DNA from 3 places in the Bradyrhizobium sp. USDA 4538 genome. Region 1 is predicted to be linked to each of the others. Evidence: predicted binding sites of a transcription regulator. Region 1 holds the regulator's gene; each other region holds the start of a gene.
What was found. Region 1 encodes PhoB, which activates phosphate uptake and scavenging genes when phosphate is short. Its sites were predicted from a motif close to TGTCATNNANCTGTCAT; they were not measured.

Region 1 (5,522 bases):
CTCGCCCGGCCCAGCACATGATGCGGGTGGCGCGTCCGGTCTCTCGCGGCAACACCGCGCTGGCGCACGCCTTCGAGGTCGAGATGGAGCCCGATCCGATCTCCTACGACAATGTGGTGCCGATGAGCCAGCGGCTCTCGCTGCTGGAGCTCAACGAGGCCACCTGTCATTGGCCGGTCGGCGATCCCTCGAGCCCGGAATTCTTCTTCTGCGGCGGCAAGGCGCTCGCCGGCCTGCCCTATTGCGCGCATCACTCGCGCGTCGCCTACCAGCCCGCCGCCGATCGCCGCCGGCCGTCGGCGAAACCGCAGATCAAGTGAGCACTCGGGAAAACGACGGAAGACCTCAAAAACAAATCCCCGCGAAAGCGGGGATTTTTTTGTGTGATGCGTAGCCCATTACATCACCGGCGTCGTCCCGGCGAAAGCCGGGACCCATAACCACTAATGCGTGTTGTTAGAAAGCCGTCTGGCCGCGTGCCGATTGCACTGGCCGCGGCGTATGGGTCCTGGCTTTCGCCCATAGGCGCTAAAATAGGATTTGCGCCTTGGATTCGCTTGTGATTCCAAGATGGAATGGCACACGAATCGCTTGTGAACAAAGATTGGGCGCGCGTTGTCGCCCGACTTGGCGGAGCCGAGGCTCTGAACATTAGCGCGCGCAAGACGAAGGCGTTTGTCCGTCCGCGGGAGATCAGCAATGCGGTCGACTTGCTGCGCCTGATCTTGGCTTATTGCCTTGGTGAGAAAGGGCTGCGGTTGACGGCGGCATGGGCCACGTCGGTTGGGCTTGTCGATATCTCCAACGTGGCTCTGTTGTATCGCTTACGTCAGTGCGGAGATTGGCTGGCAATCTTGGTCGAGCAGGCGCTTGCCGCCGCGGCGCCGAAGGCGAGCCGCGGTCGTCTGATCCGTATTGTTGACGCCACGACGGTCCCCAAGGCTGGGACGAGCGGCAGGAACAAGAACGCAGTGTGGCGTATCCATAGCGCGTTCGATCTTCCGCAGGAGCGCTTTGGTCACTTCGAACTGACCGATCAGCGAGCGGGCGAGACGCTGGATCGGATACCGGCGGTTGCCGGTGAGATCCGTCTTGCCGATCGCGCCTATCTGCAACCGGAGCGCATGGCGCATCTCGTCGATGCCGATGCGGACTTCGTGATCCGGGCCGGCTGGAAGAGCGCGCGCTGGCTCGATGCCGAAGGTAATCTTGTTGACCTCACTGCCGAACTGCGCAACGCCTCGGCGCGTGGCCTGATCGATCGGCCGATTTGGATAAAGCGCAAGTCAGGTGCGCCGCCGCTCGCAGTGCGTCTGGTTGCCGCGAAGAAGCCGGCGCAAGCTGCTGCGGCTGCGCGACGCAAGGCGCGCCGGACTGCACAAAAGGGAGGTCATCAGCTCTCCAGGCAAACACTTGACGCCGCAGATTGGGTGATCCTGGTGACCTCACTCAGGCCAGAGGACTTCACGACTGCAGATATCCTCGCCCTCTATCGGCTGCGATGGCGCATTGAGCTCGGCTTCAAGCGGCTGAAAAGCCTGATTGGCCTGAAGGGACCTCCCGGAACCGACGAGCGGTCCGCCAGACCCCATATCCTCGCTCATCTGCTGATCATTCTATTGCTCGAGCCGCTCGTCGACGAACTCGAAGACTCTCCCCGCTTGGCCGACGCCGCCTGACCCACCCAGTGACGTGGCGTCTGCTGCGCCAGCTCGTAGCTTCGCTACGGCAAGCGATCATTCCACAGCCCGCAATCGCTCTACTCTGCAGAGCCAGTCACGCTCTCCGGCGACATCTACGCGAGCCACCCAGACATAAGCGCCACTATCAGACTATGATCAAACTATCTTAGCGCCTATGGGCTTGCGCCGGGACGACGCCGTGTTGCGGTTTATGAATGCCGCATGGCCGTTACGGCTGTGGCTCGGCCTTGGCAAAGCGGTCGTCGAGCGCGTAGCCGGCGCCGCGCACGGTGCGGATCGGATCCTGCTCGCGGCCCGGATTGAGCAGCTTGCGCAGGCGGCCGATATGCACGTCGACGGTGCGCTCATCGATGTAGATGTCGCGGCCCCAGACGCTGTCGAGCAGTTGCTCGCGGCTGAACACGCGGCCGGGATGCTCGAGGAAGAATTCGAGCAGGCGATACTCGGTCGGCCCGAGATCGATCGGACGGCCCGAGCGCGCCACGCGGCGCTTCTCGCGGTCGAGCTCGATGTCGCCATAGGTCAGCACGGTCGCAAGCCGCTCCGGGCTGGCGCGGCGCAAGAGGCCCTTCACCCGCGCCAGCAGCTCCGGCACCGAGAACGGCTTGACGATGTAATCGTCCGCGCCGGTGGCAAGCCCGCGCACGCGCTCGCTTTCCTCGCCGCGCGCGGTCAGCATGATGATCGGAAGCTGCTTGGTCTCGGGCCGCGCCCGCAGGCGGCGGCACAGTTCGATGCCGGACAGGCCCGGCAGCATCCAGTCCAGCACCACGAGGTCGGGAACGCGCTCCTTCAGCCGTGTATCCGCATCGTCGCCGCGCCCCACCGTCTCGACATCGTAGCCTTCCGCATCGAGATTGTAGCGCAACAGCGTCGTCAGCGCTTCCTCGTCTTCGACTACCAGAATGCGTGCGCTCATCGGTCTAAGTTCTTTCTCTGTGGTGATCCGTTGCCCAGACGCAAACCGAAACGCTTACTTCCTTGAGCATAGTCCCCGCGGAAACGATTTGTCGCGAGGATCATCCAGTTTCGCTCTTGCCGGTTCCGTGCTTGCCGATCATGCCTCAGTTGCCCGGCACCGTGGTGGCAAAAGTGGTCATGTCCCCCTTCGGGCGCTTGTCGGTGATCTGCTGGCCCTCGATCATGTAGAACACGGTCTCGGCGATATTGGTGGCGTGATCGCCGATCCGCTCGATGTTCTTGGCGCAGAACATCAGATGGATGCAGAACGAGATGTTGCGCGGATCTTCCATCATGTAGGTGAGCAGTTCGCGGAACAGCGAGGTGCAGATCGCATCGACCTCCTCGTCGCCCTTCCAGACGTTCATCGCCGCCGGCAGGTCGTGCGCGGCATAGGCGTCGAGCACCGACTTGACCTGCGACAGCACGAGGTCGGTCATGTGCTCGAGGCCGCGGATCAGCTTCAGCGGCTGGAAATCGCTCTCCAGCGCCGCGACGCGCTTGCCCATGTTCTTGGCGAGGTCGCCGATCCGCTCGAGATCGGTGGCGACGCGCATCGCGCTGACGATCTCACGCAGGTCGATCGCCATCGGCTGGCGGCGCGCGATCGTCAGCACCGCGCGCTCTTCGATGTTGCGCTGCAGATTGTCGATCTCGATGTCGGCGGCGACCACGCGCTTGCCGAGCGCGACGTCGCGACGGATCAGCGCGTCGACCGACTCGGTAATCATTCGTTCGACCAGGCCGCCCATCTCGGCGACCAGGCGGGTCAACTCCTGCAGGTCGCTGTCGAATGCCTTGGCGGTATGTTCAGAAGCCATCGCTTGTCTCCCTCAACCATGATCCCGGGGATCATGGCTTCGTGTCCTGAATTTTAGCATGACCTGATCGGAAAACCGGTTTCCACTTTTCCGGATCATGCGCCGGTCAACCGAACCGGCCGGTGATGTAGTCCTGGGTGCGCCGATCGCTCGGTGAGGTGAAGATCTTGTTGGTGTCGTCGAACTCGATCAGCTCGCCGAGATACATGAAGGCGGTCTTGTCGGAGACGCGCGCCGCCTGCTGCATGTTGTGGGTGACGATCGCGATCGTGTAGTCCTCGGAGAGCTCCTGGATCAGTTCCTCGACCTTGGCGGTCGAGATCGGGTCGAGCGCCGAGCACGGCTCGTCGAACAGGATCACCTCGGGGCGCACCGCCACGGTGCGCGCGATGCACAGGCGCTGCTGCTGGCCGCCGGAGAGCGACAGGCCGGAGGCGTTCAGCTTGTCCTTGACCTCGTTCCACAGCGCGCCGCCGCGCAGCGCCTTCTCGACCCGGTCGTCCATCTCGGACTTCGAGATCTTCTCGTAGAGGCGGATGCCGAAGGCGATGTTCTCGTAGATCGTCATCGGGAACGGCGTCGGCTTCTGGAACACCATGCCGACCCGCGCGCGCAGCAAGTTGAGGTCGAGCTTGGGGTCGAGAATGTTGGTCTGGTCCAGCATCAGCTGGCCGACCGCGCGCTGGCCCGGATACAGGTCGTACATCCGGTTGAAGATGCGCAGCAGGGTCGACTTGCCGCAGCCGGACGGGCCGATGAACGCCGTGACGCGGTTGGTGCCGAGCGTCAGGTTGATGTTCTTCAGCGCGTGGTGCTCGCCGTAATAGAAGTTGAGGTTGCGCACCGTGACTTTCGGCGGCGCTTCCGGCAGCGGAACCTGGGGAATGTGGCCTGCGGCAGTCGTGGAGACGGAAAGCTCGGTCATTTTGCGGCCCTTTCGGCACCAAGGATACGCGCGCCGATATTCAACGCGAGCACGGTGAATGTGATGAGCAGCGCGCCGCTCCACGCCAGCTCTTTCCAGTAGGCGTAGGGGCTCTGCACGAAGTTGTTGATGGTCACTGGCAGGTTGGCCATCGTCTTGGTCAGATCCAGGCTGAAGAACTGGTTCGACAGCGCGGTGAACAGCAGCGGCGCGGTCTCGCCGGCGACGCGGGCGGTCGCCAGCAGCACACCGGTGATCAGACCCGATCGCGCGGCACGATAAGCGATCCGCTTGATCACCAGCGAACGCGGCAGGCCGAGCGCGGAGGCGGCCTCGCGCAGCGGATTGGGCACCAAGAGCAGCATGTCCTCGGTGGTACGCAGCACGACCGGGATCACGATCACCGCGAGCGCAAGACTGCCTGCGATCGCTGAGAAGCCGCGCATCGGCACCACCACCGCACCATAGATGAACAGGCCGATGATGATCGAGGGCGCGCTGAGCAGGATGTCGTTGATGAAGCGGATCACCGAGGTCAGCTTGTCGTGCTTGCCGTATTCGGCGAGGTAGGTGCCGGCGAACAGGCCAAGCGGCGCGCCGATGCCGACGCCGATCACGGTCATGATGACCGAGCCGACGATGGCGTTGAGCAGGCCGCCTTCGGTCGAGCCGGGCGGCGGCGTGTTCTGGGTGAACAGCTGCACGCTGAGGCCGGCAAGGCCGTTATAGAGCAGCGTGATCAGGATCAGCGCCAGCCAGGTGACGCCGAACAGCGCCGCACCGACACAGAGTGCGCGGATGACGATGTCGCTGCGGCGGCGGGATTTGTAGATCGGGTTCATGGCGTTACTTCCCCGCCTTCTTTTCAAGCCGCATCAGCATCAGCCGCGCGCCGGCGAGCACGAAGAAGGTCAGCACGAACAGCAGCAGGCCGAGCAGGATCAGGCCGGACTGGTGCAGGCCGTCGCTCTCGGCGAATTCGCTGGCGATCGCCGCCGAGATCGTGGTGCCCGGCGCGAAGATCGACGACGAGATCCGGAACGAGTTGCCGATGATGAAGGTCACCGCCATGGTCTCGCCGAGGGCGCGGCCGAGCGCCAGCATGATGCCGCC
Region 2 (5,522 bases), 950 kb from region 1:
ATCCTTGTACTTGTCATTGGCCTTGAACGTGTCGGGCTGGTCGCCCTTCACGGTCGGCTCGTTCGGATCGTCGAGTTTCGGGCGGAACGTCTCGTAGTGATCCGGCAGGCTGGCGGAGAAGATTGCAAGCCGCCGGCTGACATCGACGCGTGACGGATAACCTTCGGCGTCCGGCGCCGGATAATTCGGGAACCCGGCTTTCTCGTAGACACCGACGCGCTCGCGCAGCGGCACGTTGGGTGTCGCCGCCATGTCGTCATTGATGGTGCCGACCAGGCTGTTCGGATGGTTGTGATCGGCCACGACCAGGATCAGCGTGTCGTCGTTGCGCGCTTTCGCCCAGTCCTTTGCCAGCCGCACCGCATTGTCGAGCATGATGGTGTCGTAGACCGCGCGCTCCATGTCGAGCAGATGGGCGTATTTGTCGATTAGGCCGGACTCGACCATCAGGAAGAAACCGGCCTCGTGTTTCGACAGCACCGTGAGCGCGGCCTGAATCTGCTCGGTCAGGTCCGGCTGCTCGGGGAATTTCCTGACGCCGCCGCCCCTCAGGAACTTGCGGTCGAGCGCGCCGTCCATGTTGCCGGCGGCGAACAGGCCGAGCAGTTGGCGGGTGTCCGGTTTGGCCGCGAGCGTGGCGAGTTCGCCTGCGGTCGTCGCGACCGGATAGCCGGCGTCGCGGAAGCGCGCGAGATAGTCGACATCGTCCTTGCGTTTCGATCCGGACGCGGATTGCGGCAGGAAGTTCGCGGAGCCGCCGCCCATCAGCACGTCGGGCTTCGCGTCGAAATATTGCGCGACGATCGCGTCATAGGCGGCGCGGCGGCGGGTATGCGCAACCATCGCCGCCGGGGTCGCGTCCTCGACCTCGGTGTTGGTGACGATGCCGACGGCGAGGCCCGCCCGGCGCTTGGCAAGACTCGCGATGGTCTCGACCCTCGGATCGTCAAGCGGATCGGGCGTGCGATCGGCGTAGACGCCGAGCGCATTGACCGCGGCCTTGTGGCCGGTGGCGTAGGCGCTCGCGGCATTCGCCGAATCGGTGATGATCGAGTCCGAGCCGGCGGTCGCGACCAGCGCCATATGCGGCATGTCGTCGATCGCGAGCTTGCCGCGGCCCTTGCCCTCCGCGATTCCCTTGGAGAGGATTCGCGCGGCGACGCGATGCGACGGCGACATCCCGTCGCCGATGAACAGGATCACGTTCCTGGCCTTTCGCGCCTTGGTGTCGTAGACGGTCCAGGTCACCTTCCGGCTCTGCGTGCCGTCACTGACTTCGACGGCGACCTGCCCGGGCTTGACGAGCGAGACATCGCGCAGCACCAACGCCGACTGCTCCCGGCCGGCCTCGTGCGCGGTGAATGTGCCGCCCTGGCCGAACACCGCGGCATAGTCCGCGCCGTTCAGCGTGACCTTGAGCTTTGCTTGATCGACCACCCCCGGAAGCTCGACCTTGAAGTCGAATTTGGCGCCGACGAGGATATCGGCGCGATCGATCGGATAGATCGTCTGGGCGAACGCCGGCGCTGCCGACAACGCCAGCGTGACGGCCATACCGGCAACTTGCTTGATCATGATCGATGCTCCGCTCTCGCGCATCATGCGCATCATGCGCATCGGAGCGGAGGCTAGTTGCGGCGGATGACGGCGCAATGAGGCGCGCCGGGGCGTATTGCCGCAAGGCCGGCGTGATTTCAGCGCGCCATCTGCTGCGGATCGTAGAAGAAGCGCTCCTCGACCAGCTCCTCGCCGCGCCAGGTCTGCCAGGCGACCTCCTCCATGCTGCGGACCTTGCCGTCCTTGCCGGTGAATTCGAAGCGCCAGCAGATCGCCGAATGATCGCCGTCAAGCAGGAGCGGCCCGAGCCGCGTGGTCTTGACGCCGGCGACCGCGGCCAGCACCGCCGCCTCGCGCGCCGCCAGCGCCCCGCGGCCGACGCGCCACTCACCGTCATTCTCCTGGGTGCGGGCATCGACTGAATAGAAATTCCTGATCGCGCCGACATGGTCGTTGGACTCGACCGTGTCGGCGAAGGCTTGCAACGTCCTAAGCGAGGGCATCGGGCATTCTCCATTTACCGACTTATAGTCGGTATTTATCGACTGGTAGTCGGTAAGTCAATTGGCTTGCGTCTGGAACTGGGCTAGAGATGCGCCCATGGCAACCCAGGCCGAACGGCGCGAGAAAACCAGAGCCGCCATCGTCAAGGCGGCGCGGCGCATTTTTGGCGAGCGCGGCTTCGCCGCTGCGACGATGGACGACATCGCCGCCGGCGCGCGTGCCGCCAAGGGCGCGGTCTATCATCACTTCGCGACCAAGGAGGCGGTGTTCGAGGCGGTGTTCGAGCAGGTGTCGATCGACCTTGTTGCCGATCTCGACCGCATCTCGCGCGCCGAGAACGATCCGCTGGCGGCGATGGCGGCGGGCACGCAGGGCTATTTCGCGGCGTGCTCGAAAGGCCCGACCGGCCAGATCATCTTGCGCGACGGCCCCGCCGTGCTCGGCTGGGAACGCTGGCGCGAGATCGACGCGAAACATTTCGGCGGCAAGTTTCCGCGCGCGCTGGCCGCCGCGATGGACGCCGGCGTGATCGCCAGGCAGCCGATCGAGCCGCTGGCGCGGCTGCTGCTCGGCGCGGTGACGGAAGCCGCGGTTGCGGTCTCCGCGGGGCCGGACATCGGCAAGACCGGCACCGATTACGCGCGCGCGTTCCGCTCGCTGCTGGATGCGCTCAGGGTGAAGTAGGCAGGCCTCTCTCCCCACGTCGTCCCGGCGAAGGCCGGGACCCATAACCACAGGGAGGAGTCGTGGAAGCGCGCTGGAGCACCAGCGTGCTTCATAACCATGGCCGGTGGTTATGGGTCCCGGGTCGCGCTTCGCTTGCCCGGGACGACACCGAGTTTGTGTCTACCCGCCCACCATCTCAGTCCTTGTCGTTCTCGAGCTGGAAGATCTGCGAGCCTTCGTCGCTCGAGATGAGGCCGGTCTTGTTGTACAGGCCGAGCTTGGCGCGGGTGTCAGCAATGTCGAGGTTGCGCATCGTCAGCTGGCCGATGCGGTCGGCCGGCGTGAAGGCGGCGTCCTCGACCTTCTCCATGCTGAGCCGCTCCGGCGCGTAGGTCAGGTTCGGGCTCTCGGTGTTTGATATCGAGTAGTCGTTGCCGCGGCGCAGCTCGAGCGTCACCTCGCCGGTGACGGCGCGCGCCACCCAGCGCTGCGCGGTCTCGCGCAGCATCAAGGCCTGCGAATCGAACCAGCGGCCCTGATAGAGCAGGCGGCCGAGCCGCATGCCGCTGATGCGGTACTGCTCGATCGTATCCTCATTATGGATGCCGGTGACGAGACGCTCATAAGCGATGTGCAAGAGCGCCATGCCCGGCGCCTCATAGATGCCGCGGCTCTTGGCTTCGATGATGCGATTCTCGATCTGGTCGCTCATGCCGAGGCCGTGGCGGCCGCCGATCGCATTGGCCTCGAGGAACAGCGCGACCGGATCGGCAAACGTCTTGCCGTTCAGCGCGACCGGCTGGCCTTCCTCGAACCGCACCACGACCTTCTCGGCCTTGACGTCGCAATCGGCGCGCCAGAACGGCACGCCCATGATCGGATTGACGATGGTGATGCCGCTCGCAAGGCTCTCGAGATCCTTGGCCTCATGCGTCGCGCCGAGCAGATTGCTGTCGGTCGAATAGGCCTTCTCCGCGCTCATCTTGTAGGCGAAGCCTTGCGCGGTCATGAACGCCGACATCTCGGCGCGGCCGCCGAGCTCGTCGATGAACTGCTGGTCGAGCCAGGGCTTGTAGATGCGCAGGCTCGGGTTGGTCAGCAGGCCGTAGCGATAGAAGCGCTCGATGTCGTTGCCCTTGAAGGTCGAGCCGTCGCCCCAGATGTTGACACCGTCCTCCTGCATCGCCGCGACCAGCATCGTGCCGGTCACCGCGCGGCCGAGCGGCGTGGTGTTGAAATAGGTGATGCCGCCGGTCGAGATGTGGAACGCGCCGGACTGGATCGCGGCGATGCCCTCATGGACCAGCTGGGTGCGGCAATCGACCAGGCGGGCCTTCTCGGCGCCGAAATCCATCGCCTTGCGCGGGATCGCGTCGTAGTCGGCCTCGTCGGGCTGGCCAAGATTGGCGGTATAGGCGAAGACCTTGGCGCCTTTCAGCTTCATCCAGAGCAGCGCCGCCGACGTGTCGAGCCCGCCCGAGAACGCGATGCCGACTTTTTCGCCAGTGGGCAGGCTTTTCAGAATCGTACTCATGGGACGGTCCAATCGGTCGAAATCAATGATGTTTCCGGGGTGGCGATATCAAATTTCCGAAGGCTGAGCACGCCTTTAATCAGGCCCAAATCAGGCCTCGGGCTGGCTGGACGCCGCCTTGCCGCCCCGGCGCCAGCGCTGCATCCACCGGTAGCCGGGCATCGCAAGGCGGGTCAGCGTGGCATCGACCTGGGCGTCGGTCAGCCGGGTCGCTGCCCAGCGGTAGATCAGCGCGTAGAACAGCCAGACCGTGAAGAACGACACCAGGCCCGCGATCGCCACATCGGTGAAGAAATGGCCGCCAAAGGCCATGCGAAGCCCGCTGGTGACGATGCCGAACACGGTGGCCCCGGCAAAGGCCAGCGGCCGCCACGCGGGCGGCGTCAGCGCCGCCGGTGCATAGGTCCAGAACGCGGTGGCGCCCTCGCCGGAGAAGAACGAGCAGTTGCGCGGGCAGCCGCCGCGCGGGTCCCACCACGGCATGAATTGCAGGTCGCCGCCGAACTGCGTCACGAACACCGGCCGCGGCCGGCCCCAATAATTCTTGAAGGTGAGGTTGGTGAGCACGCCGGCCGAGAGCAGCATCGTGGTGAGCAGGAACACCGCGGCGCGGCCGGACATCAGCATCGGCCGGTCGGGCCGGATGAACTTCCAGACGATGGTCACGATCGCCGGCAGCACCAGCGCCCAGGCGATCCACATCGCCGCATCGCGCGCAAACGACGCCACCGCGTCGAGCTTCAGCGGGAAGGTTTTCTGCGCCACATCGTAGAACAGCGCCGCCAGCTTCAGGTCGAGCTCGGGATAGATCCCGAACAAGATGCCGACGATGAGCGCCAGCGCCAGCGCGATGAAAAGTCCGGTCCGGTTCATGGCGCGCGGTTTAGCCGACGCGGATGAGCATGGGAAGTGACGTCATCCCCGCGCAACGGCTTCGCCGTTGTCGCTGGAGGTGCGAGCTCTTGCGAGCCTCGAAGGATGCGGTCTTGCTGCGGCCCATCCTTCGAGACACCGTGCTGCGCACGGTTCCTCAGGATGACGGCGGTGTTTGCGGCCGCCGTTGCGACGGCAAGGGCGGGGGCGGCGGCAACGGCCGCGACGGCTCGCGCCAGGCGCCGGCGGTGCGGCCGGCGATCAGCCAGTAGACCAGGCCCGCGACGATGCCGGCGCCGGTCATGATCTCCACGTGCCGGCGCACGATGCCGTGGAATTGCATCGTATCGGGATCGAACGGAACCAGACCGAGATAGCAGGCCGCGCC
Region 3 (5,522 bases), 2.1 Mb from region 1:
TTGGTGATCGGCGAGTCCGCGGGCATCACGATGGTCGCCTGCATGTTGAGGATCTTGGCCGCCGCGGCGACGCCCTGGGCGTGGTTGCCCGAGGAGAACGCGACGACGCCGCCGCTCCGCTTGTCCTGCGGGATCGAGGCGAGCTTGTTGAAAGCGCCGCGAAACTTGAACGATCCGGTCCGCTGCAGCATTTCGGGCTTGAGGAAAACCTGGCTGCCGACGCGTTCGTTGAGAACGGGGAAGGTCAGGAGCGGCGTGCGCACCGCGAACGGCGCGACCACCCTCGCGGCGGCATCGATGTCCGCGGCAGCGACGGGTGGATTGAGAACGGTGTCCGTCATTCGCGATTTGTATCGCGGCGCCGGGCTGGCGGGCAAGACGCTTTAGCGTGACCCAACTAGTGCGAGTTTGGCTGAGGTGTCGGCAGGACGGCGAAATGGTGCTCTTCGGCACCAAATTCGAACGCCTCCCCCTCGCCGTCCGGCGGCGCGGGGCGGACGTTCATGCAGCGATCGATGAACACCCGGGCCGACGCCTGCCAGGTGTGGAGCGCGGCAAAGTCGACGCAGGCCTGCCGCGGGATGCTGAGCGCCTCCAGGCAGGCATGGCGCAGATCCTCGTCGAGCACGCCGACCGGCGCCGCGCCGATCACGTCGCGGGGACCGGTGACCGGAAAAGCGGCAACCGGCAGGCCGCTCGCCAATGCTTCAAGCAGCACCAGACCAAACGTATCGGTACGGCTCGGGAAAACGAACACATCGGCCGCGGCGTAGATCTCAGCCAATTCTTCCCCATGACGGGCGCCGAGGAACACAGCGTCCGGATATTTCCGCTCCAGCGCCGCCCGCGCCGGGCCGTCGCCGACCACGACCTTGGTTCCCGGCAGATCGAGATCGAGGAAGGCCTCGAGATTCTTCTCCACCGCCACCCGGCCGACGCTGAGATAGACCGGCTGCGGCAGGCAGAGATCGACGTCGCGCGGATGGAACAGCGCAGTATCGACGCCGCGCGACCACAGCACCACGTTGCGGAAGCCGCGCTGACGCAACTCGGCTGCCAGCGCCGGGGTCGCCGCCATCACCGCCCGGCTCGGCCGGTGGAACCAGCGCAGCGCCCGCCACACCCAGGCTTCCGGGACAGGCGTCCGCGCCGAGACGTATTCGGGGAAGCGAGTATGGAAGCTCGTCGTGAACGGCAGGCCGCGCTTGCGGCAATAGCGGCGCACCGCAAGCCCGATCGGGCCCTCGGTCGCGATATGGATGCTGTCGGGCCTCGCCGCCTCGATCAGACTTGCGACCTTGGCCCGGTAGGGCAGCGCCAGCCGGAGATCGCGATAGCTCGGCATCGCGAAGGTGCGGAACTCGTCCGGCGTCAGGAAGCTCACCTCGACGCCGAGCGATTTCGCCGCCTGTGCCATCATGGTCAGCGTGCGGACAACCCCGTTGACCTGGGGATGCCACGCATCGGTCGCGACCAGGATATGCGTCATGCAGCGCGTGCCGTCACTCGCGGAACCGGCGCGATCCGGCGCACCGGGTCGGTCCAGGTGATGATCTCGAAATGGCCGTCCTCGTGCTCGGCGAGCGCGGTGCAGCTCTCCACCCAGTCGCCGCAATTCATGTAGCGGATGCCGTGCTCATCATGAATCGTCGCGTAGTGGATGTGGCCGCAGATCACGCCGTCGCAGCCGTGGCGCCGCGCCTCGCCGGCAAGCGTCGCCTCGAACGCGCCGATATAATTCACCGCCTTCTTGACCTTCAGCTTGGCCCATTGCGACAGCGACCAGTACGGCACGCCGAACATCTTGCGGAAGAAGTTGACGAAGCGATTCATCTGGATCGCGAAGTCGTAGGCCTTGTCGCCGAGATGGGCGAGCCAGCGCGCGTTCTGCACCACGAGATCGAAAATGTCGCCGTGGATCACGAGGTAGCGCTTGCCGTCGGCGCCGGTGTGAACGGTGTTCTCCACCACGTCGATGCCGCCGAAATGCGTGCCGTAATATTTGCGCAGGAACTCGTCGTGGTTGCCCGGGACGTAGATCACCTTGGCGCCCTTGCGCGCCTTGCGCAGCATCTTCTGCACGAAATCATTATGGGTCTGCGGCCAGTACCAGTTCGACTTCAGCGCCCAGCCGTCGACGATATCACCAACGAGGTAGATCGTGTCGGCATCGTGAGAACGGAGGAAGTCGAGCAGGCGGTCGGCTTGCGAACCGCGGGCTCCGAGATGGACATCGGAGATAAACAAAGTGCGAAAGTGCCGCTCGGGACTTTCTTCACTCAAGGAGTCACTTCCCATGCCTGTGCACCTAACAGATTCCTGTGACAAGGCGATGACGATCCCCGCGACCCAAGGCCCCACAAACAGTTGACGAGAATCAGCAGCACGCCCCTTCCCTGCGGATAACAGCAGCGTGCGACAATCTGGCGACATCGGCGGTCGCGGCTGTGTGGAAGAGGCGTTGTGTTGCCTGCACAGCGCGATGGAACAACGCGCGGTGCGTAGCCCGGATGGAGCGAAGCGCAATCCGGGGTCCTGCATCCGCGGATGAACTGGTCCCGGATTTCGCTGCGCTCCATCCGGGCTACAAGAGCGTCAGTAATATCCGTGGAAGTGATGCACCGGCCCATGGCCGTGGCCGACGGCGAAGCGATCGGCTTCGGCGATCGCCTGCGTGATCCAGGCCTTGGCGTTGCGCACGGAGGTCTCCATGCTCTCGCCCTTCGCGAGCCCTGCGGCGATTGCCGAGGACAGCGAGCAGCCGGTGCCATGCGTATTGGCGGTCGCAATCCGCGGCGCAGCCAGCGCGATGCTGTGCTCGGCGTCGATCAGATAGTCGATGCTCTCGGCGCCGTGCCCATGGCCGCCCTTGACCAGCACCGCGCGACATCCCATCGCCAGCAATCGCTTGCCTTGTCGCTCGACGTCGGCCTCGCTTGAGGCGACCGGCTCGTTCAACAGCGCCGCCACTTCCGGCAGGTTCGGCGTGATCAGCGAGGCCAGCGGAAACAGCAGGACCTTCAGCGCATCGACCGCCTCGGCGGCAAGCAGCCGATCACCGGAGGTTGCGACCATCACCGGATCGAGCACGACATGGCGCGGCGCCCAGCGCCTCAGCCCATCGGCGATCGCAGCGATCGTGTCGGCCTGCGCCACCATGCCGATCTTGACCGCGCCGACCTCGAGGTCGGAGAACACTGCATCGATCTGGGCGGTGACGAATGACGCGGGCACCGGATGGATGCCGCTGACCCCCATGGTGTTCTGCGCGGTCAGCGCCGTGATCGCGGAGGCGCCATAGACCCCGAGCGCGGCAAAGCTCTTGAGGTCGGCCTGGATGCCCGCCCCGCCCGAGGAGTCCGAGCCGGCAATGGTGAGCGCGACCGGCGTCATCTTGCAGCACCGGCGGTTGATACGAGTGAGACCATCACGAACAAGACCATGGCCTGTCCTAGCCCGGCCGCCGATCGGCAGCAAGTTCGCCTGACTTTACCGCAAGTTGGCTCACCTTGACCCCTTGCCTCGCCCCTTGCCTTGGCCGCCCGTTTTGGGCCTATAGTCACGGAAATCCCCCGGAGACGACTTTGATGGTTCCTTTCTTCGTCCAGATCAAATGCAAGCTCGGCCAGTCCTACACCGTCGCCAACGCACTGGCGGAGGCCGAGATTGCGTCCGAGATCTATTCCACCGCGGGCAACTACGACCTCCTGGTCAAGTTCTACGTCGACCACGACACCGACATCGGCCATTTCATCAACGAGAAGGTTCAGGTGATCCCGGGCATCCAGGACACCCTCACGATCATCACCTTCAAGGCGTTCGGCGCGAAGTAGGACGCGCCCGCGAGAGCATGATGAGATTTAGGTCGAGCTTGAACGGCGTCGAAAGTTCACCTCTCCCTTGGGAGAGGTGAACCGAAACCGCGGCGAGCCGATTCAACCAAACCCATCCCGCTTTACAATTCCTTCTCCTTCTCCTTCTTCACCGGCTTCGGCGGTCCCTCGACCGGCGGCAGCGACTTGATGTACTCGGCGATCGCGTCGCGGTCGGACGACGACAGTTGCGAGGTGTTGCGGATCACGCGCACCATGGATCCGCCCGCGCTATCGCCGTCCGGCGTCTGGCCGCTCTCGAGGAAATAGGCGATATCCTTCACACTCCAGTCCGAGATCCCCCTCGGCGTGATGTTGGGCACCCAGCCTTCGCCCTCCGGATTCGGACCACCGGCGAAGCGCTGCGCGGTGACGATGCCGCCGAGGACATTGCGCGGGCTGTGGCACTCGGCGCAATGGCCGAAGCTGTTGACGAGATAGGCGCCGCGGTACCAATGCGCCGAGCGGCTTGCATCCGCGATGAACGGCTTGCCGTTCATGAACAGGAATTTCCAGACCCCGACATTGCGCCTGATGTTGAAGGGAAACGGCAAATCGTGGTCGCGCACCTTGCCGGCGACCGGCGGCAAGGTCTTCAGATAGGCGAACAGGTCGCGCACATCGCTGACCCTGGCGTGCTGATAGGACGGATACGGAAACGCCGGGAAATAGTGCGCGCCCGATGGCGAGGTGCCCTTCATGACCGCGGTGACGAAATCGGCCTCGCTCCAGCGGCCGATGCCGTCGTTCGGGTCGGGCGAGATGTTCGGCGCATAGAAGGTGCCGAATGGCGAGGGGATCGCGAGCCCGCCGCCGAGCTTCGTGCGGTCGTCCTGCTTCGGCACGGCATGGCAGGAGGAACATCCCCCGGCATTGAACGTTGTGAGGCCGTTGGCCAGGTCAGGCTGATAGGCAGGCAGCGCGTCGGCGGCAACGGTCGCGGGGATCGTCAGCCACCAGAACACACCAAAGCCGATTACGCCGGCCAGAATCGCCAGGAGGAAAATTCGTCGCAGCATTCACCGATCCGTCATTGGTCGCGTCAGTTCATGGACCAGTATGATGGCAACCAGTCGGACAAGCTCGCATCAAATTTGCCGCACCCAACGATCATTTGGGGAATAAATCCGAAAAACTGCTGTTTGAAGATTGCAACCATCCTGTGCCGTCAAAGGGGAGAGAACCATGTCGAACAAGACCTTGCTTGCCACACTGACGCTCGGCGCCGCCGTCGCCCTTGCCGGTCCGGCCTTTGCCGAGAAGTTCACGGCGAAGCTGGATAGCAAGAGCGAAGTGCCGCCGAATACCAGCACCGCCACCGGCACCGCCGACATCGACTACGATGCCGCCAGCAAGAAGCTGAGCTGGAAGCTGACCTATTCCGGCCTCTCGGGTCCGGCCACCGCCGCGCATTTCCACGGCCCCGCCGAGGCCGGCAAGAATTCCGGTGTCGCAGTCGCGATCCCGAACGCGACGTCGAGCCCGGTCGAAGGCAGCGCCACGCTGACCGACGCGCAGGCCGCCGATCTGCTCGCCGGCAAGTACTATGTCAACGTTCACACTGCGGCCAATCCGGGCGGCGAGATCCGCGGCCAGGTGACCAAATAACAAGTGACGAAGTAATCGTTCGCGACGCAACGCCAACAAGAA

Region 2: a site for PhoB is predicted at 1,642-1,658, ahead of J2R78_RS16020 (alkaline phosphatase). Genes of this name have one in related genera too.
Region 3: a site for PhoB is predicted at 2,322-2,338, ahead of J2R78_RS29865 (UDP-2,3-diacylglucosamine diphosphatase). Genes of this name have one in related genera too.

What each region holds. Positions count from the first base shown of each region.
Region 1 is NZ_JALJZE010000001.1:4,526,168-4,531,689, reverse strand. Features, by position in the region: gene J2R78_RS20395 (GcrA family cell cycle regulator) at 1-320, shown strand, start outside; gene J2R78_RS20390 (IS4 family transposase) at 594-1,679, shown strand; gene phoB (phosphate regulon transcriptional regulator PhoB) at 1,912-2,622, opposite strand; gene phoU (phosphate signaling complex protein PhoU) at 2,768-3,484, opposite strand; gene pstB (phosphate ABC transporter ATP-binding protein PstB) at 3,591-4,409, opposite strand; gene pstA (phosphate ABC transporter permease PstA) at 4,406-5,251, opposite strand; gene pstC (phosphate ABC transporter permease subunit PstC) at 5,256-5,522, opposite strand, start outside.
Region 2 is NZ_JALJZE010000001.1:3,573,933-3,579,454, forward strand. Features, by position in the region: gene J2R78_RS16020 (alkaline phosphatase) at 1-1,575, opposite strand, end outside; gene J2R78_RS16025 (nuclear transport factor 2 family protein) at 1,695-2,060, opposite strand; gene J2R78_RS16030 (TetR/AcrR family transcriptional regulator) at 2,158-2,745, shown strand; gene argG (argininosuccinate synthase) at 2,924-4,261, opposite strand; gene J2R78_RS16040 (phosphatase PAP2 family protein) at 4,352-5,134, opposite strand; gene J2R78_RS16045 (hypothetical protein) at 5,292-5,522, opposite strand, start outside.
Region 3 is NZ_JALJZE010000001.1:6,580,094-6,585,615, reverse strand. Features, by position in the region: gene J2R78_RS29875 (threonine/serine dehydratase) at 1-341, opposite strand, end outside; gene J2R78_RS29870 (glycosyltransferase family 1 protein) at 398-1,489, opposite strand; gene J2R78_RS29865 (UDP-2,3-diacylglucosamine diphosphatase) at 1,486-2,298, opposite strand; gene thiD (bifunctional hydroxymethylpyrimidine kinase/phosphomethylpyrimidine kinase) at 2,596-3,393, opposite strand; gene J2R78_RS29855 (Lrp/AsnC ligand binding domain-containing protein) at 3,588-3,833, shown strand; gene J2R78_RS29850 (cytochrome c) at 3,956-4,891, opposite strand; gene J2R78_RS29845 (CHRD domain-containing protein) at 5,058-5,480, shown strand.